Regions from separate parts of the Martelella sp. FLE1502 genome, predicted to be linked through region 2. Evidence: riboswitches for the same ligand, from Rfam matches in the RefSeq annotation. Region 2 holds a riboswitch; the other holds the start of a gene.
The links. A riboswitch is a leader RNA that binds a small molecule or an ion and turns the genes downstream of it on or off. The one in region 2 is predicted to bind thiamine pyrophosphate.
Positions count from the first base shown of each region.

Region 1: it holds a riboswitch for thiamine pyrophosphate, as region 2 does, so the genes downstream of both, thiM (hydroxyethylthiazole kinase) here and thiC (phosphomethylpyrimidine synthase ThiC) in region 2, are expected to answer to the same signal.

Region 1 covers NZ_JBAKFQ010000011.1:59,504-69,396, forward strand. The annotation lists gene V6767_RS11485 (CoA-acylating methylmalonate-semialdehyde dehydrogenase) at 1-1,016, shown strand, start outside; gene V6767_RS11490 (hypothetical protein) at 1,151-1,930, shown strand; TPP riboswitch at 2,069-2,163, shown strand; gene thiM (hydroxyethylthiazole kinase) at 2,206-3,000, shown strand; gene thiE (thiamine phosphate synthase) at 2,991-3,629, shown strand; gene thiD (bifunctional hydroxymethylpyrimidine kinase/phosphomethylpyrimidine kinase) at 3,626-4,441, shown strand; gene V6767_RS11510 (c-type cytochrome) at 4,553-4,996, shown strand; gene V6767_RS11515 (c-type cytochrome) at 5,143-6,003, shown strand; gene V6767_RS11520 (N-acetyltransferase family protein) at 6,070-6,564, opposite strand; gene V6767_RS11525 (branched-chain amino acid aminotransferase) at 6,778-7,656, opposite strand; gene V6767_RS11530 (organic hydroperoxide resistance protein) at 7,834-8,259, opposite strand; gene V6767_RS11535 (MarR family winged helix-turn-helix transcriptional regulator) at 8,429-8,896, shown strand; gene V6767_RS11540 (asparaginase) at 8,893-9,891, opposite strand.
Region 2 covers NZ_JBAKFQ010000008.1:111,097-120,989, reverse strand. The annotation lists gene V6767_RS09350 (efflux RND transporter permease subunit) at 1-2,222, shown strand, start outside; TPP riboswitch at 2,384-2,500, shown strand; gene thiC (phosphomethylpyrimidine synthase ThiC) at 2,601-4,409, shown strand; gene V6767_RS09340 (GNAT family N-acetyltransferase) at 4,519-4,827, opposite strand; gene V6767_RS09335 (autotransporter outer membrane beta-barrel domain-containing protein) at 5,221-8,595, shown strand; gene V6767_RS09330 (LacI family DNA-binding transcriptional regulator) at 8,613-9,608, opposite strand; gene V6767_RS09325 (6-phosphogluconolactonase) at 9,790-9,893, shown strand, end outside.

The sequences.
Region 1 (9,893 bases), on a different contig from region 2:
CGATCGCGCTTGCCGCCGGCAACTGCTTCGTGCTGAAGCCGTCCGAACGCGACCCGTCCGCCTCGCTGCTGATCGCCGCATGGCTGAAGGAAGCGGGCCTGCCCGATGGCGTGTTCAACGTGGTGCAGGGCGACAAGGAAGCCGTCGACGCGCTTCTGAACGACCCGGATATCGAGGCCGTCTCCTTCGTCGGCTCCACCCCGATCGCGCGCTACATCTACACAACCGCAACCGCCAACGGCAAACGCTGCCAGGCGCTGGGCGGGGCCAAGAACCACATGATCGTGATGCCCGACGCCGACATGGACCAGGCCGCCGATGCGCTGATGGGCGCCGCCTTCGGCTCCGCCGGCGAGCGCTGCATGGCGATCTCCGTTGCCGTGCCCGTGGGCGACGAGACGGCGGACAAGCTGATCGACAAGCTGAAGCCCCGCATTGCCGCCCTCAAGGTCGGCCCCGGCACCGATCCGGAAGCCGATATGGGCCCGGTGGTGACGGCGGCAGCGCTTGAACGCGTGACCGGCTACATCGATTCGGGCGTGGAAGAAGGCGCGGAACTGGTGGTTGATGGCCGCGGCCTGAAGCTGCAGGGCTACGAGAACGGCTATTTCGTCGGCGCGACCCTGTTCGACAAGGTCACTACCGACATGAAGATCTACAAGGAAGAGATTTTCGGCCCGGTCCTCTCCGTCGCCCGCGCAAAGAGCTATGACGAGGCCGCCCAATGGATCAACGACCACGAATTCGGCAACGGCACGGCGATCTTCACCCGCGACGGTGACGCCGCCCGCGAATTCGCCCACAAGATCAAGGTCGGCATGGTCGGCGTCAACGTGCCGATCCCGGTTCCGATGGCATTCCACTCCTTCGGCGGCTGGAAGGCCTCGCTGTTCGGCGATCACCACATGCATGGCCCGGAGGGCGTCCGCTTCTACACCCGCCTGAAGACCATCACCCAGCGCTGGCCCAAGGGCATCCGCGCCGGCGCCGAATTCTCGATGCCGACGATGAAGTAATGTATAAACGTGACCTCCGCGTCCTGAGTGCGCGGAGGTCACGTGTTTCTTTGGTTGCTCCACGTCTTTCTACAACCGGTTACCAGTGCTAACCTGTCACTACTTTTACGGGTGTCTCGTAGGAACCGGTGGGTATGATGATTCGATTGTTGATGGCCTTCGCGGCCTGCAGCGTATTCGCCTGTGAAGCCTCTGCATGGTCGTTCGAAACGCATCCGCAGCCGACAAGACCGGAAATGACGTTCGAGGAATGGGAATTCGCGACCTCCGAACTCGACTACAATCCCCGCATTCCCGATTGCGGTGATTATCTGCGCGGGCACTACGAAATCTATGAAAAGCGCTATCCGGCATTCGCAGACGAGGGAACAGAAGAGGCACGCTATCAACTCTGGCGCGAATACATCCAGACAGACAGTGCTTTCGACGACCTCAATACCTGCATGACCCTGCCATATGTCATGGCTATGTTCCAGCTGGCAGGCAAGCTACGCATTGACAGCGACCTTATCTATTGCGGCCGTTTTTCCCGTAACCCGGAGACGGAGGGCGAAGTCGAATTCGCTGGACTGATGGAGCGCCTGCAAGACGCGGCGAAAAGAGGCAGCGAGGCGGCCCTTCTCTCATTTCTCATCACCGACGACGGCGAGGGCCTGACTCCTTTGAACCCGGACGTCCTCTACTATCTCCATGCAAGTCTGAAGGGCACGCGGACGGCCGAGGAACAGCACCTCTTCGATGACGAATTCATTTTCCGGCATCGCGCCTGGAACCAGGACAATCTAGCCGACCAGCTTTCGCCCGAGCGGCAGCATTTCGTCGAGCAGGCGGCCAAGGATCGCGATCTCGCATCCGTTCTGGCGACCACCGGCCCCTGTCGCGAAACGGCGTGGCGAGCCCCTTCGCCTGAGTAACACCACCTCTTTCCGAAGCGGCTTTTTCTGGTATAACGAGCCACTGGAGCGCGTCCAGGAAAAGTGGATACCGGTTTTCCGTCCGGACGCGCGCAAAAACAAATAGATAGAGCATTTCGGGTTTTCACCGGAAATGCTCTCGAGCGACAGGGGCGTCCGTGAGAGCGGGCTGAGATGTACCCTTGGAACCTGATCCGGATCATGCCGGCGGAGGGAGTCACTCGGGTCTTTGCTTCGGCGCCCGAGTTCCTCCGCGACAAACAAGGAGGACGCCGATGGCCGATATCGCCCCCATACTTGAGAAGATGCGCGCGGACGCGCCGCTTACCCAATGCATCACCAATTACGTGGCGATGAATATCGCCGCGAATGTTCTGCTCGCCGCCGGCGCTTCTCCGGCCATGGTCCACGCCAAGGAAGAGGCCGGCGAGTTTGCCGGCATCGTCTCCGCCGTCACCATCAATATCGGCACGTTATCCCCCGACTGGCTTACCGGCATGAAGGCCGCGATCGAGACGGCCAACGGCAAGCGAACGCCTTGGGTATTCGACCCCGTCGCCCATTTTGCCACCGGCTTCCGCGCCAGGGCCGCGCGCGAAATCCTCGACCTCGGGCCCACGATCCTGCGCGGCAATGCCTCCGAAATTCTCGCCTTCTCCGGCGCCACCAGCGCCGGCAAGGGCGTCGATGCCGGCGACAGCGTCACCGCCGCCGAAGAGACGGCGAAGGCGCTTGCCCGCGAGCGCAACATGGTGGTGGCGGTCACCGGCGAACGCGATTTTGTGACCGACGGAAGCCGCATTGCCCACATCGGTGGCGGCTCGCCGCTGATGCCCCGGGTCACGGCGCTCGGCTGCGCGCTGACGGCGCTTGTCGGCGGCTATGCCGGAGCATGGCGTGACGATGCCTTCGAGGCAACGGTCGCGGCACTTGCCCATTACGCAGTGGCCGGCAGCCGCGCGCATCGAAAGGCCGAGGGCCCCGGCTCGTTCCAGGTCCATTTCCTCGATGCGCTCGCCGCCGTCACGCCCGAAGCACTTGGCCTTGAGGCGGAGATCGAATGGCTATGAAATTCGACCTTTCCCTCTACCTCGTTCTCGATCCCGATCTCTGCGGCGATTACGGCATGGTCGCCACCACGCGCGATGCCGTCGCCGGCGGCGCGACAATCGTGCAGCTCCGCATGAAACGCGCCTCGACGCGCGAACGCATCGACATGGGGCTTGCGCTTAAACAGGTGACAGCCGGCACGCCGGTCCGGCTGATTGTCAATGACGACGTCGAGGCCGCCATCGCGATCGATGCCGACGGCGTTCATGTCGGCCAGGAGGATGCCCGCCCGAAAGATGTCCGGGACCTGATCGGCGATGACAAGATTCTCGGCGTTTCCGTCAACGGCCTCGACGTCGCGCGCGCCTTTGATCCAGCCGGCATCGACTATGTTGGCGCCGGTCCGGTCTTCGCCACCAGCACCAAGTCCGATCACGCGCTGCCCGTCGGCTTTGCCGGCCTTTCCTCGATGATCGCGCTTTGTGGACTGCCGGCCGTTGCGATCGGCGGGTTGAAAGGGGAGCATGTGGAATCCACATTCAGGCATGGGGCCGACGGGATCGCCGTCGTTTCGGCCATTTGCGGCCAGCCCGATCCATATCAGGCGACGGCGGATCTTGCCGAAGCCATCCGGAAGGCGAAGCAATGATCGCAAACATCCTCTCGATCGCCGGTTCCGATCCCTCGGGCGGCGCCGGCATTCAGGCCGACATCAAGACCTTTTCGGCACTCGGAACATACGGCATGGCGGCGATGACGGGCCTGACGGCGCAGAACACCCGCGGCGTCACCGGCGTGCACGAGGTTCCCTCGGCCTTCGTCGCCGAGCAGATCGCCGCGATCTTCGATGACGTGAAGGTCGACGCTATCAAGATCGGCATGGTCGTCAATGCCAATATCGCCGTCACCATCGCCGACAGCCTGCGCCACCATGTGGAGGTGCCGGTCGTGCTCGATCCGGTCATGGTCGCCAAGGGCGGCCACCGGCTGCTGCCGGAAGACGCCATCGAGGCGCTGAAGGATCATGTTATACCGCTTGCCGCCGTGCTGACGCCCAACCTGCCGGAAGCCGCCGCCCTGCTCGGCGTCGAGACCGCCGCCACCCGCGATGAGATGATCGAGCAGGCAACCGCGTTGAGAGGCCTCGGTGCGCAGGCGGTGCTGCTGAAGGGCGGTCATCTGGAGGGCGCGGAAAGCCCGGATCTGCTAGTGACAGCCACCGGCGAGGAATGGCTGGAGGGCGCGCGCATCGATACCGCGAGCACTCATGGCACGGGCTGCACGCTTTCAAGCGCGATCGCGGCCGAGATCGGCAAGGGCGCGCCTCTTTCGGAAGCGGTCGCAAGCGCCAAGCGCTATGTCGCCGGCGCGATTGCCGCGGCCGACAGCCTGCATGTCGGCTCCGGACATGGGCCGACCCATCATTTCCATGCGCTGTGGGGCGAAGTCACCAAAACGTGATGCCGTCGGCCCCGCAGTCAGCCGCCGTTCATCTTTTCTACGCTAATCCTGCCCCTAGCTTCCAAACAGAGGCTGCGTATACTGCTGCCTGAGCAACGAAGGAGGCTTTGGATGAAAAACGGATTTATGATCGCCGGCGCTGTCGCGCTCTGTCTCAGCGCGGGTTTTGCGGTTGCAGAGGATGGACCGCAAATGCTGCGCCAGGACGACATGAAGGCGATCGGCAAGGCCATGGGCCAGCTCGGCGCGATCGCCAAGGGCGAAAACGCCTACGACCCGATCGTGGTTCAGGGCGCGCTTTCCGATATCTCCACCAACATCACCGATTTCACGACCCATTTCCCGCCTGATTCGAAAACCGGCAACGACACCGAGGCGAGCCCGGCGATCTGGGAAAACATGGACGACTTCGAGGCCCATGCGAAAAAGCTCGCCGATGATGCCGATGCCCTGCTGGCCGACCTGCCGGCCGATCAGGCCGCCGTCGGAGCCGCGATGAAGACGCTGGGGGCCAATTGCGCGGCCTGCCACAAGCTCTACCGCGTCGACAAATAGAGCCCTCTCATTATCTTGTCGCAGTTCCGGGCGTTGGAGCGGTTCCCCGTTTGCCCGGAACTGCTGTTTTTTGTTGAAATGCGGGAACAGGGAGACCCGGCGTGAAAAAGCTGACGATCATCGTACTGGCTGTCGCCGCTCTGTTCATGGGGGCGGCGTTCGTGGTTGCCTTCACCCCGCCGAAGCTCGACCCGGCGGACTATCAGGATTTGCAGGCCGCCGATCCGCATAATGGCGCGAAAATGTTCTGGGCCGGCCAGTGCGCCGGCTGCCATGCAGCACCGGGCACGACCGGCGAAGAAAAGCTCGTCCTGTCCGGCGGACACCCGATCGAGAGCGATTTCGGAACCTTCTATGCGCCCAATATCTCTCCCGACAAGCAGGAAGGCATCGGGGACTGGTCGCTCATGGACTTCGCCAACGCGGTGAAGAAGGGCGTCGGCCCGCATGGGCGCAACCTCTACCCCTCCCTGCCCTACACCTCCTATGTGCGGATGAAGGATCAGGACGTGAAGGACCTTCACGGCTACATCATGACGCTGCCGCCGAGCGATACGCCCAGCAAGCCGCACGATGTCGACTTCCCGTTCAATATCCGGCTGGGGCTGTCATTCTGGAAGCAGCTGTTTTTCAAAAACGAACCGCGGGTGCAACTCGCCGACGCCTCGCCCGAAATCATGCGCGGGCAGTATCTGGTCGAGGGGCCGGGCCATTGCGGCGAATGCCACACGCCGCGCAATGCGCTTGGCGGGCTCGAATATGACAAATGGCTCGCCGGCGGGCCAAACCCCGACGGCGAAGGGACGATCCCGGACATCACCCCGGGCTCCGAAAGCATCGGCAACTGGACGGCGGCGGAAATCGCCGACTATCTCGAAACGGGCTTCACGCCGGACTTCGATACCGCCGGCGGCTCTATGGTCGATGTGCAGCAGAACCTGTCGCATCTGCCGCGCTCCGACCTCGAAGCCATCGCCGCCTATCTGAAGGCCGTGCCCGCGCAGTAGTGCGTCGGGCGAAAAAGTGGAATCCGGTTTTTCGACAGACCCGACGCGCCAGAACAGATAGCGGGATCAATCGGCGAGCGTCTGCATATAGCGCATGCCGGTCACCGGCCGCGCGACGAAATCCATCTGCTGGTAGAACCGGTGGGCGCCGAAATTGCCGGTGGCGGCGCTGACCGACATGTAGGAGCAGCCGGCTGCCTTCGCGAAATCACGCGCGCGGGCGATCAAATGCTGGCCGACGCCGTGGTTGCGGTGGCCGTCGCGCACGAAAAGATGGTGGAGATCCATGCCGCGCCGTCCCTGCTGCGCCCGGTAGAGCGGCGTCAAAAGCGCGTAGCCGAGAAGCTGCGCGCCGGCATCGGCGACCAGCGCGGTCACCCACGGCGTCGGCCCGAACAGGTCGCGCCTCAGGCTCTCCGCCGTCATTTCCGACGGATCCTCGTGAAAGGCGGCAAGCAACCCGATCATCTCGAGCAGTTGCGGAATATCGGGCTCGACCGCCTTCCTGATGGTCATCAGGGCAGGTCGTTCCAGTGCGATTTTGTCTTGATCGTCAGTCATTTTATCGTCCCTTGGCCTTCGAATTCTGCCGCCGTGGGGGACGTTTTCTTTCAACACCTTGCCGCCCCCAGGCGGCCGGTGATGAACATGATCAACAGGCCGCTCCTATTGGAACAGCCAAAAATACATATGATTGTGGGTCACGGTCTTGATCATGAAAAATCCAATGCGCTCAATCGCGCATCTTGTCAATTCAAAAACGCGGGCCGCGCGCTATTTGCAGGTCGAGCGCGCCCAGTCCATGTAGAGTTTCATCGCCTGTTTCGCCATCGGCCCCGGTTCGAAATCGCGGTCGTCGAGTTTGATCACCGGCACGACCTTGTTGTAATTGCCGGTGAGGAACAGTTCGTCGGCCTCGAGGAAGTTCTTCACCGTCAGCGTCTTCTCCTTGGCGGCAATGCCGTTGTCGCGGAACAGCTTGAGGATTCGCTTGCGGGTGATGCCTGCGAGGAAACAGCCATTATCCGCCGGCGTCATCGGAATGCCGTCCTTGACGAGGAAGATATTGGCCGACGCCGTCTCGGCGACATTGCCGAGCATGTCGAGCGCCAGCGCATTGTCGAAGCCGCGGGCGCGCGCCTCCAGCATCATCCGGCCGGAATTGGGGTAGAGACTGCCGGTCTTGGCATGGGTCATCGCCACTTCCGGCGACGGGCGGCGGTAGGGCGAGACCGTCAGCCGCACCGGCTCTGTGGAACGCATCGGCGTTTCGAACAGGCAGAGCGCGAACCGGGTGGAGGCCGGGTCGGCGGGCACGAGTCCGTCGAGGCCGTGCTCGGCCCAGTACATCGGCTTGATATAGACCGCTTCCGCGCCCTTGAAGTTCTTCAGCCCTTCCCAGACCAGCCCCTCGATCTCCTCCGACGTCTTGGTCGGCTGCAGACCGAGCGCGCGGGCGGAGCGGTTGATGCGCTTGCAATGCTCGTCCAGATCCGGCGCCATACCCTCGAAATAGCGCGCGCCGTCGAAGACGGTAGAGCCGAGCCACATCGCATGGGAGGTCGGGCCGATCAGAGGCGGATTGCCGGGAAGCCATTCGCCATCGACATAGGTCCAGGTTTCAAAAGCGGGTGTGGTGTCGACGCCTGCCATGTCATTCTCCTTCGGCCATCCGCATCACACCTTTTCGGGCGGCGGATCGTGTGGCGACAATCAAGACGGACGGAAGGTCAAGGTCAAGCAGAATTTCCCCGCCGGGCCGCCGTGCAAACAAACAAAAAGGCGCCGGGCGTGCTATCGCCCACCGCCCCTGTTTGCGGTAAAGCCGCCTTATTCCGTAACCGAAACCGGCACTTCGTAGTTGACCCGCAGCGCATGGCTATAGGGGCAGACGATGTGGGCGGCGTGAACCAGTTCTTCGGCCTCGGCGCGATCCATGCCGGGGATGGCAACCGAAAGCGAAACCTCGATGCCGAAGCCTTCGCCATCATCGCGCGGGCCAACGCCGACGGTGGCGGTCACCCGCGTTTCGGATGGCAGCTTGACCTTTTTCTTGCCGGCGACATTGAACAGCGCGGAGGTGAAGCAGGCCGAATAGCCGGCGGCGAAAAGCTGCTCGGGATTGGTCCCCTCGCCGCCCGGGCCACCCATTTCCTTCGGCGGGGTGAGCTTGACCTCGAACGAGCCATCCTCGGTGCGGGCGGTGCCTTCGCGGCCGCCGGTGGAGGTGGCCTTCGTGGTGTACAGTGTCTTGATCATCTTCGTTCTCCTTCGCGCCGATGGCGCATTCAGTGGAACCTATCGAAACGACGCGCGAGCGCGGGTTTCGGTTCCGCGTTCATCACACGAATATATACATAGTGCACAATTATATTGTGCGCAATATATATTTACAAAAGCGTCGTTTACTCGCTATATTCCCAGCATGGAACACCTTGAAAACGACGCCCGCGAGCCGCTGCTCAATCTCGACAACCAGCTCTGTTTTGCCGTCTATGCGACCGAGCACGCCTTCCAGCGCGCCTACAAGCCGCTGCTTGCCGAGCTCGGCCTGACCTATCCGCAATATCTGGCGATGATGGTGCTGTGGGAGGGCAGGCCGGTCACCGTCAACGAGCTGGGAAGACGGCTGGGGCTCGATTCCGGGACATTGTCGCCGCTTCTGAAAAGGCTCGAGACCGCCGGTTACATCATGCGCAAACGCGGACGCGAGGATGAACGGCGCGTCGAAGTGGCGCTGACGGAGAAAGGTCGCACCGCGCGTGGAAAGGCCCGCAATGTCGCCGCGTCAATCGCGCTGAAGACCGGATGCAGCCTTGATCAGGCGCAGTCGCTGCTTTCCGAGTTGAACGCATTGCGCAAGCGGCTGCTTGCTCCAGCAGACGGAGGCTAAGCCGGTAGAACCGCGCGAACCGCGCCGACCTCGGTTCCGTTCCAGTTCCTCAGCGTCGTCGTGGCCATGTCCGACAGCTTCGCCGCAATCGCATCATCGTCGATGAACCGCGCGAGCACGGCCGCCACCATCGCTTCGGCGGCGCGCGTCGTCCCGTCCTCGCATTTGAGCGCGATGCCGAGGCCTTTCTCCGGCAGCGACGCGCAGAACACGCCCTCCGCGCCGGTCTTGGCGAAAATTTTTCCGGGCGCGAGCGACATCAGTTCGGTACAGGCCCGTTTGGTGCCGGCCACATACCAGGGCTCGGCCATGCAGGCCGACAGGATGCGGCGTCCCGCCTTCGTACGCGCGGGCGATAGCCCCTCCCCGGTCGCAAGCTTCGCAAAGCCTTGCGCCAGCGCCTTCAGCGGCACCGCATAGGTCGGAATATTGCAGCCGTCGATGCCGCAGAGATCGCGGTCCACCGGCGCGCCGGTGACATCTTCCATCGCCGCGCGGATTTCGGCCTGCAGCGGATGGTCGTAGCCGGAATAGCCCCTGGGGTCGATGCCCTGATGCACGCAGGCGCAGATGAAGCCGGAATGCTTGCCCGAGCAATTATTGCAGAGCGCATCCGGCCTGTCGCGGGTGCGCGCCTGATGGATCAGCACCTTCTGCTGGAACGACCAATGCGCCCCGCATTCAAGATCGTCGATGCCGCGTCCGGCCTTTGCGAGCATCTGGCGCGCCAGTTCGGCGTGGCCATCCTCGCCAGAATGAGACGAGGCAGAAAACGCGATCTCCCGGTCGCCGAAACCGAAGGCATCCGCCGCCCCGCTTTCCACAAAGGGCAGCGCCTGGATCGCCTTGCAGGCGGAGCGAGGAAACACCGCCGCCTCGATATCGCCGGCCGCATAGGCAACCGCGCCCGCGCCATCGACCACGGCGATCATGCCGCGATGGCGGCTTTCAACGACATCGCCTCGGGTGACGTCCACCAGAACCGGGTTGGTCATGC
Region 2 (9,893 bases):
CGGAAACCGTGACGCTCACCGAGTGGCGCAATCAGGCAACGTCGCTTCAGGGCCGGATCGACCTCCTGGTCAAGAACGGCATCATCGGCGCGGCGCTGATCCTGGTCATCCTGACGCTGGCGCTCGATATCCGCATCGCAGCCTGGGTGTCGGTCGGCATCGCCGTGTCCTTCATCGGCACCTTCGCGCTGATGGCCTTGTTCGGCGTCAGCATCAGCCAGCTTTCACTGTTTGCCTTCATCCTCTCGCTTGGCATCGTGGTCGATGACGCCATCGTGGTCGGCGAAGCCATCTATACCGAGCGGCAGTCCGGCAAATCCGGCCCGGAGGCGGCCATCGACGGAACGCTCCGAATGGCGCGGCCGGTTTTCTTTTCGGTGGCGACAACCGTCCTCGCCTTCGTGCCGCTTCTGTTCATTCCGGGCCTTTCCGGCTCCTTCCTCGCGCCGGTGGCCGCCGTGGTCATCATGGTTCTCGGTCTGTCGCTGGTCGAGAGCTTCTTCGTGCTTCCCACGCATCTCTCCCATCTGCGCTCCGGCGAGCCGCGCCGGTTTTCGCCAAGACGTCTGGCCGATCCGCTGCGCCGGCAGGTCGGCGGGCGGATCGACAGCTTTGCCGATACCCGTTTTCGCCGGGTCGCCGAAACGGTCGACCGTCATCCAGGCCCGACGCTGGTGCTCTGCCTCGGCCTGCTGCTTGCCTCGCTGGCGCCGCTGACGCTCGGTTTCGTCCGTTTCGTGTTCTTTCCCGACATCGAAGGAAATTTCGTCTCCGCCGAACTGCAGATGAGCGATGGCACATCCGTGGCGGCCACGCGCGCGCAAGCCGAACAGCTGGCAGCGGCGATGGACCGGGCGGCCGGCCAACTGGCCGAGCAGACCGGAGAGGATGCGAGCGATATTCGCCAGGCAAGCGCCATCCTGATCGGCGTACCCTCTGTTTCCGGCGGTCCGCCGGGCGGGACGGAAAGTACAGCCGCCAGCACGGCGCGCGTCGAGGTCAAGATCGCCGATGCCGAGACCCGCGACTTTTCCGCAGGCGAACTGGTCGATCTCTGGCGCGCCGAGGCGGGCGAGATCGCCGGCGCGCGCTCGCTGAGTTTTTCCACCAGTGAGGTCGGCATCGGCGCCGATATCGTCCTCAATATTGCCGCCGGAACGCCGGAGGCGCGCGCAGCCGCGGTCGACCGGATCAGGAGCGCGCTCGTTGAAAAAGCCGGCGTCACCGCCGTCAGGGACAGCCGGGGCTCATCCTCCGAAGAAGTCGTCGCCACGCTTTTCGATCAGGGCCAGGCGCTTGGCGTTGAACTGAGCTCGGTGGCGCGCGGGCTTCGCAACGCGCTGTTCGGCGCGGTGGCCACGGAGTTCCAACGCAACCGCGAAGAGGTGGAGGTGCGCGTGCGCCTGCCGGCATCGGACCGCGCAACCATCGCCGATCTTCAGGACCTGCGGCTGCCGGCCGAGGGCGGGCTGGTTCCGATCGGCACGGTGGCCGACCTCGCCTTCCAGCCGGCGCCATCGACGATCACAAGGATCGACGGCAGTCGCGTGACCACGGTCACCGCCGATGTCACGGGCGGCTCGACCACCGGCAGTGAAGTGACGGATCAATTGATGACGGAAACCGTGCCACAACTGCGCCGGGATTATCCGGGTCTCGAAATCACGCTGGGCGGCGAGCAGGAGGAGCAGAGCCGCTTCGCGCCGGCGCTGCTGCGCAATGCTGTCCTCGCGCTTTTGGGAATTTACGCCCTTCTGACGCTGGCTTTTGGTTCCTATACGCGCCCGCTGATCCTGCTGACGGTTCTGCCCTTCGGTCTCGTCGGCACCATACTCGGGCACTGGGCGCTGGGGCTTGAACTGACGCTCCTGTCGATGTTCGGCCTCATCGGACTGATGGGCATTCTTCTGAACAACGCCCTGCTTCTGGTCATTCGCACTTTCGAGTGCGCCGAAAGCGGCAGTTCCAGGCCGGTGGTTGATGCCATGGTGGAGCGCCTGAGGCCGATCATCCTGACGACGGTGACGACGTTCCTTGGCGTCACGCCGCTCATTCTGGAAACCAGCCTGCAGGCCCAGTTCCTGATTCCGACAGCGGTCGCGCTCGGCTTCGGCATCCTTGTCGGCTCGTTCTTCACCCTCGCCGTCGTCCCGGCCGTCAGCGTGCTCTATCTGAGGCTTTCCGATCATGGAAAGGGGAAGGGCGCAATCGACGCTTCCTGACTGAGCGCCGCCATGCGCCCGCAAGAAGGTGGCCAAAAAGGTATCGATCGTAGGGCCCAATGTGGCATCTGGGCGATAAAACCTGCCGGCCTGGCGCGCGTGGATTTATGTCGTTGTTCGCGGAAGGCGTTGACAAGCTCACACATCCGGCGCAACTTTGGCGCGCTCACCCGGGGGGTCCCGACAAGGGGCTGAGATACTGCTGGCTTTCGCAGCGCAGTGACCCGATGAACCTGATCCAGTTCACACTGGCGTAGGGATGGTGCATCGGCTGCGCGGGATAAAGCCCGCTGTTCCTTTCAGGCGCAGTATGCGCGGCCTCCTCCATTCAACGTCGAACTGGGTCTCCAACGCCAAGAGCTATGGAGGCTCCGACCGATGCAAGACTTATCTCCGACCGTTACCAAAGGCCCGCTGCCGGCATCTCGTCGCGTCTGGCACAAGGGCGTGCTGCACGCCGGTATCCGCGTGCCGATGCGCGAGATCGATGTTCACCCGAGCGCCGGCGAACCGCCCGTCACCGTCTATGACAGTTCCGGCCCCTATACCGATCCGGATGCCGCCTTTACCATCGAGGGCGGTCTGCCGCGCCTGCGCGAAGACTGGATTACCGCGCGCGGCGACACGCAGGCCTATGACGGCCGCCATGTGAAGCCCGAGGATAACGGCTTTGCCGAGGGCAAGCGGCTGGTGCCGGAGTTTCCCGTGCGCCATCAGCCGCGCCGCGCCACGGAAGGCAAGGCCGTAACCCAGATGGCCTATGCCCGCGCCGGGATCGTGACGCCCGAAATGGAGTTCGTCGCGATCCGGGAAAATCTCGGCCGCCGGGCCGCGAAAGAGGCTTTGGCGCGTGACGGCGAGAGTTTCGGCGCCGAAATCCCCGATTTCATCACGCCCGAATTCGTCCGCGATGAAATTGCGAAGGGCAGGGCGATCATCCCCGCCAACATCAACCATCCCGAGGCCGAGCCGATGGTGATCGGGCGGAATTTTCTGGTGAAGATCAACGCCAATATCGGCAATTCCGCCGTGACCTCCTCCATGGCCGAGGAAGTGGAAAAGATGGTCTGGGCCACGCGCTGGGGCGCCGATACGGTGATGGACCTGTCCACCGGCCGCAACATTCACAATATCCGCGACTGGATCATCCGCAATTCGCCGGTGCCGATCGGCACGGTGCCGCTCTATCAGGCGCTGGAAAAGGTCGGCGGTATTGCTGAAGACTTAAGCTGGGAAGTCTTCCGCGACACGCTGATCGAGCAGGCCGAACAGGGGGTAGATTACTTCACCATCCATGCCGGCGTCAGGCTGCATATGATCCCGATGACGGTGGGCCGGGTGACCGGCATCGTTTCGCGCGGCGGCTCGATCATGGCCAAATGGTGCCTGCACCACCACCGCGAGAGCTTTCTCTACGAGCATTTCGACGAGATCTGCGATATTGCCCGCGCTTATGACGTGTCGTTCTCGCTCGGCGATGGGTTGCGGCCCGGCTCTATTGCCGATGCCAATGACGAGGCGCAGTTTGCCGAACTGGAAACGCTGGGCGAACTGACGCAGATTGCCTGGGCGAAGGATTGCCAGGTGATGATCGAGGGGCCCGGCCATGTGCCGATGCACAAGATCAAGGCGAACATGGACAAGCAGCTTGAGACCTGCGGCGAGGCGCCGTTCTACACGCTCGGGCCGCTGACCACCGATATCGCGCCGGGTTACGACCACATCACCTCCGGTATCGGCGCGGCGATGATCGGCTGGTTCGGCACGGCGATGCTCTGCTATGTGACGCCGAAGGAACATCTCGGCTTGCCCGACCGCGACGATGTGAAGACCGGGGTGATCACCTACAAGATCGCCGCCCATGCCGCCGATCTCGCCAAGGGGCATCCGGCGGCGCGCATCCGCGACGACGCGCTGTCGCGTGCGCGCTTCGAGTTCCGCTGGGAGGACCAGTTCAACCTCTCGCTCGATCCGGAAACCGCGCGGTCCATGCATGACGAGACCTTGCCGAAGGAGGCGCACAAGGTCGCGCATTTCTGTTCGATGTGCGGGCCGAAATTCTGCTCGATGCGTATCTCCCATGACATCCGCGCCGAGGCCCAGAAGGAGGGCATGGCGAAGATGGCGGAGAAATTCCGCGAGGGCGGGGCGCTTTATGTTCCGCTCGAAAGCGAGGAGGAGGCGTGAGCGGGGCAGACGAGACTGTCGAAACCTATCGTCAGACGGTGCCTTGCGGGCTCCGCTCACGCTTGCGTTCCGCCGGCGCCGTCACGGTCTCCTTTTCGCTGCGGGCGCCCTACCGGCGTGAGCCGCCATCGCCGAAACGCTGCATGTACCATTCGGGATGGTTCAGCGCATGGAAGCCGACTTTGGCGTAAACGCCATGCGCGTCCCGGGTCGCGAGCATCCAGCTTTTAACGGTCTGGAGTCGCGGCTGGGCGATCGCGCTCTCGGCTAGCCAAAGGCCGAGGCCGCGCCCGCGGTGAGCCGCGTCGACGAAGACGTCCCTGATATAGGCGAACACGGCATAATCGGTGACGATGCGGGCAAAGCCGACCTGAGCGCCGGCGGCGTCATAGAGCCCCAGCACCTCGGAGTGCTTCAACGCCTCGGCAACCAGCGCCGGGTCCGTGCCCTTGGACCAGTAGGCCTCTTTGGTCAGAAAATCGATGACGTAGTCGCGATCGATCTTCGCCGGGTCCGACGAAATCAGATAGTCGCTTCGCTTCGCCTGGAAATGGAAATTGTCACCGCCCGATATACCCCATCCGCCCGTCCTTCGTTTTCGCGTTTTCCGCCCTCAGGTCGCCGGAATCTCCGTAAACGACCCCTTTCGACAGCTTCGGAATATCGCGCCGGTTTTGGCAATTGCCGCGCGATTTTTCTCCGGCCGCAATCCGGCGGGAGGCGTTGTCGCAAAACTGAAACAGCTCTCTGGTTAGGTGCGCGTTGCCTATCGCCAATGTGATTCCGCAGTCGCGGAAGCCGGAGTTTCTTGATGTCCCGTTTGCCCCATTCCCGCATGTCTTCCATCCGAAACAGACGCACGCTGTTCATGCTGAGCGCGAGCGTCTTCGTGCTGGGCGGCCTGTCTGTCATGGCGACGGCCGAGGCTGCGGATTTCACCGTTCCGCCCGCTTCCGGCTCGCAGACCGTTTCGGGCGACGACAGGGGCGTGATCGAGGCCGGCGCGACGCTTGAGGCGACGGACGATCAGGCGATCCTCTGGGAAGGGGCCGCGACCGGCGACGGCATTTCCATCGTCAATCACGGTACGATCGACGGCAAGAAGGAACGGGCCATCGACACCGAGGACGACGTCAGCGGCCGTTTCACGCTCACCAATACCGGCACGATCACGTCAAAGAAAGCCGATGCCTTCCGCGTCGACAGCGCGCTGGAGAACGGCGCGGTGACCGTCGACAATAGCGGCACCATCACCACGGATGGCGGCCAGGCGCTTGACTTCAACAGCGCCACAGCCGAAAGCGCGGTCGTCGACATCGTGAACCGCGCCGATGCGATCATCACGTCGAGCGATACCGATGCCATCCGTCTGGGGGCCGGCACGATAACGCTCGTCAATGACGGCACGATTTCGACAACGAAGGCGGACAAGCGCGCCATTTCCTTCGATGACGACGAGAATTTCGAGGCGCTTGCCTCCTTCTCGCTCACCAATGGCGCGTCCGGCGTGATCACCGCCACAGACGACGCGTTGAAGATCAAGGCCGACAAGGACAGCAGCCACGCGGCGATTATCACCATCGACAATGCCGGCGAGATCTTCTCGTCCGATGGCGGCCAGGCGCTCGACCTTGCCGATATCATCGCCGCCGGTTCGACCATCACCATCACGAACAGGCAGACCGGGACGATCTCGGCCGCCGACAATGACGGCATCAAGGCCGGCAACGGCACCATTGTCGAAAATTACGGGCTGATCCGCAGCGATTATGACGAAGGCGAGGCGAGCGATCAGAACAACAGCGCCCTCAAGCTCGACAATGACGATGCCGACGGCATGGCGCTCGCCGTCAACAATTACGCCGGCGCAATGATTACCGGCGCCTATCACGGCGTCAAGGCGTCCGGCGAAAACGACGTCCTGACGGTTACCAACGCCGCTGGCGGCACGATTGCGGGCCGCAACGGCTCCGGCGTGAATTCCAACGGCTCCGGCAGCATCGTCAATTACGGCCTGATTTCCGGAACGTTCGACCCAGCCGCCGATTTCGGCGACGGCGATGGCGTCGACTTCGACCATCGCGGCGAGTTCTATAATTATGGCCAGATCCGCGGCCTCGGTTCCAAGGGCACCAAGGGCGGAGAGACCAGGCCGAGCACCAGCGAGGCGATCGCGACCGGCGGCGGCATCATTGTCAATGGCAGCGCGGATCACACCGAGGCGCTGATTTCCGGCGCCGATAACGGCATTCTCGACGACAACAGTAATAATGGCGATGCCTTCTCTGCGCTGATCGTCACCAATTACGGCACGATCGAAGGCAAGAACGGTTTCGGCATCAAGATGGTCAATGATGCCGGCACGTTCGGCAATACGGTGATCAATTACGGCACGATCTCTGGCACGGAATACGCCGTCTCGATGGGCAATGGCGATGACCGCTTTGTCTATCAGGCCGGCAGCAGCGTGATCGGCTATGTCGATGCCGAAGGCGGGACCGACACATTCGAGTTCGGCGCGCGCGACGGCGCGTTCGACCTCGGCCTTCTCGGCAGCGCCGCCACCTATCGCAATTTCGAGGCGCTTGCCTTCGCGGCGGGCTCGAACTGGACGCTGTCCGGCGAGACGGAAATCGCGTCGAACATGACGCTTGCTGGCGCGACGCTGAGGCTTGACGGCTCGCTTGCCAATGTGGCGCTTGACATGCGTTCGGGCGCGTGGCTTGCGGGCAATGGCACGATCGGCGACCTGACGGTTGGCGACGGCGCGACCGTTTCGCCCGGTAATTCGATCGGCCTGATCAGTGTTGCGGGCGATGTCAGCTTCGCGCCCGGCTCGACGCTGATCATTGAGACTGACGGCGTTTCGGGCACCGCCGACCGGGTGGCCGCGACCGGCAGCGCCACGCTTTCGGGCGGTACCCTGTCGCTGATGATGGCCGATCCGGCCGCCAACTGGAGCAGCGCCTACACCGTTCTGACGGCCGATGGCGGCGTGACCGGAAGCTTTGACAGCGTGTCCTCCAATGCCGGCTCGACCTTCCTTGCGACCGGGGTTGATTATGGCGCGACCGCCGTGACCGTGCAGATGACGCGCAACAATGTCGCCTTCGCCGACTACGCGGTGACGGCCAATGAAAAGGCCGCCGCCAATGCGCTGGATGCCCTTCCGCAGTCGAGCGCTCTCTACGGCGCGGTCGTTGTGCAGGATGGCCCCGGTGCGACAGAGGCGTTTGACGCGCTGTCTGGCGATATCCACGCAAGCCTCAAGACCGGCATGATCGAGGACAGCCGCTATCTCCGCGCCGCGGCCCTCTCGCGCCTGGATGATGCCACGGGCGCGCCGGGTTTCTGGCTGCAGCCCTTCGGCGGCTGGGGCATGACGGATGGCGACGGCAATGCGCGCGGGCTTGACCGCAGCACCGGCGGCGTTCTTGGCGGCGGCGACTTTGCCCTTGGCGACAACGCTCGCGCTGGCGTCATCGCCGGTTACCAGTCATCGCGTTATGAGGAAGACGGCAGCGCTGCCAAGGCGACAGCCGATACCTTTCTGCTCGGCGTCTATGGCGGCGGCGAATGGCTGGGCTTCGGCCTCAGCGCCGGCGCGGCCTATGGCTGGTCCACGGTCGATACCGCCCGCACGGCGGCGTTCCCGGGCTTTTCCGAATACCTTTCCGGCTCGACCGATGCGGGCACGGCGCAAATCTTCGGCGAAGCCAGCTACATGTTCGATATGGGTGCGGCAACGCTTCAGCCCTTCGCCAATCTCGCCTATGTCAACCTGCATACGGACGGCTACACTGAAACCGGCGGGTCGGCAGCGCTGGCGGTTGCCTCCGGCAACACCGACACCACGTTCTCGACGCTTGGCCTGCGCGCTTCCACCGATTTCGAGATCGCCAATGGCGGCTCCGCCAGCCTTTCCGGCATGATTGGCTGGCGTCATGCCTTCGGCACAACGGTGCCGACGGCCGCGAACAGTTTCGCCGGCGGCATGCCCTTCGTCGTCGAAGGCGCGCCGATCGCCGAAAACGCGGCCGTTGTCGAGGCCGGCCTCGATTTCGACCTCGGCGCCTTCGGCAAGGATGGCAAGGGGCGGGCCGCGCTCGGCGTGTTCTACGCCGGCCAGTTCGGCGACGGCTCCAGCGACAATTCGGTTCAGGGCCGGCTCACGCTCACCTTCTGAGCTGAGCGATCCGGCTGTCAGGCCGGAGCGGGCCCTGTGGTGTTGCGGATGACGAGGTGGGTTTCGAGAACGTAGCGGGCCTCGCGGATCGCGCCGGATTGCAGCGCTTCCATCAGCAGTGTGACGGCGAGGCGGCCGGCTTCGGCCGAGCGGTTCGAAACCGAGGTTAGCGCCGGATAGGTGACGGCGCCGAGCACGTCATCGCAGCCGATCAGACTGAAACGCTCCGGTACGGCGACATTGTATTCGGCAAGTCCCGCAAGAATGCCCTGCGCAGTGATGTCATCGAAGGCAATTGCGGCGGTCGCGCCCGTTTCGAGGATGGCGTCAACGGTGCGGTGCCCTGATTGATAGGTCGGAACGATCGGCGGAAGCGCCACGATTTCAAGGCCTAGCTTGCGAGCAGCACTTCTGAGCGCCGAACGTCGTTCGCGGTTCGACCACGAGGTGTGCGGGCCGTTGACATAGACTATTTTCCGGTGGCCGAGTTCGGCCAGGTGTTCCGCCGCCTGCCTTACCCCCGATCCGGAATCGATGAGCACGCGGGGGATGCCCTTGATGTCGCGATTGATCAGCACCAGCGGGCGCTGCGCGGCATGAGCCAGAATGCGTTCGTCTGAAAGTCTCGGCGATGCGAGCACGAGCCCCTCGACCTGACCTGCGAAGCGTCCGAGCAACTTGTCCTCCTGCACCGGCTTTTCCTCGGTGTTGCCGAGGAACACGCAGAAATCGGAACGGTCGGCCTCAAGCTGGGTTGCCGCGATCAGCGGCGGGAAGAACGGATTCGCGATGTCGGGCACCACCAGCGCGATATTGCCGTGCCGGCCGGTGGAAAGCGCCCGCGCCGTGTGGTTCGGCACATAACCGAGTGCTTCCGCCGCTTTCATTATGCGCTCCACCGTCTCGGGCAAAAGCATGTCGGGATGGCGGAAGGCGCGCGACACGCTGGAGCGGGCCACGCCGGCCTCAGCGGCCACCTGGCTGATGGTGACACCCTTGTCGCGCTTGATCATGGCGGTGCGGCTTTCCTGCGATAATCTTTTCCTGAACCTTCCTTGTAGAATACTTGCAACGGTTTCGGCTACTCGCTTGCTTGACATGCAACCGGTTGCATGGAATGTTGCCAACAAGATTGATGCCTGAACCGGCCGCGAAGCGCCTCCAGCTTCGCTGTTTGCCGTTATGGAGAATGACTTGACGATCGCAGAACGCTCCCACCCCGCGCCAGTCCCGCAACCGCTGACGCTGCGTCAATATGGTTCCCTTCTGGTCAAGAGTTTCGAGGACCGTGCCGGCAT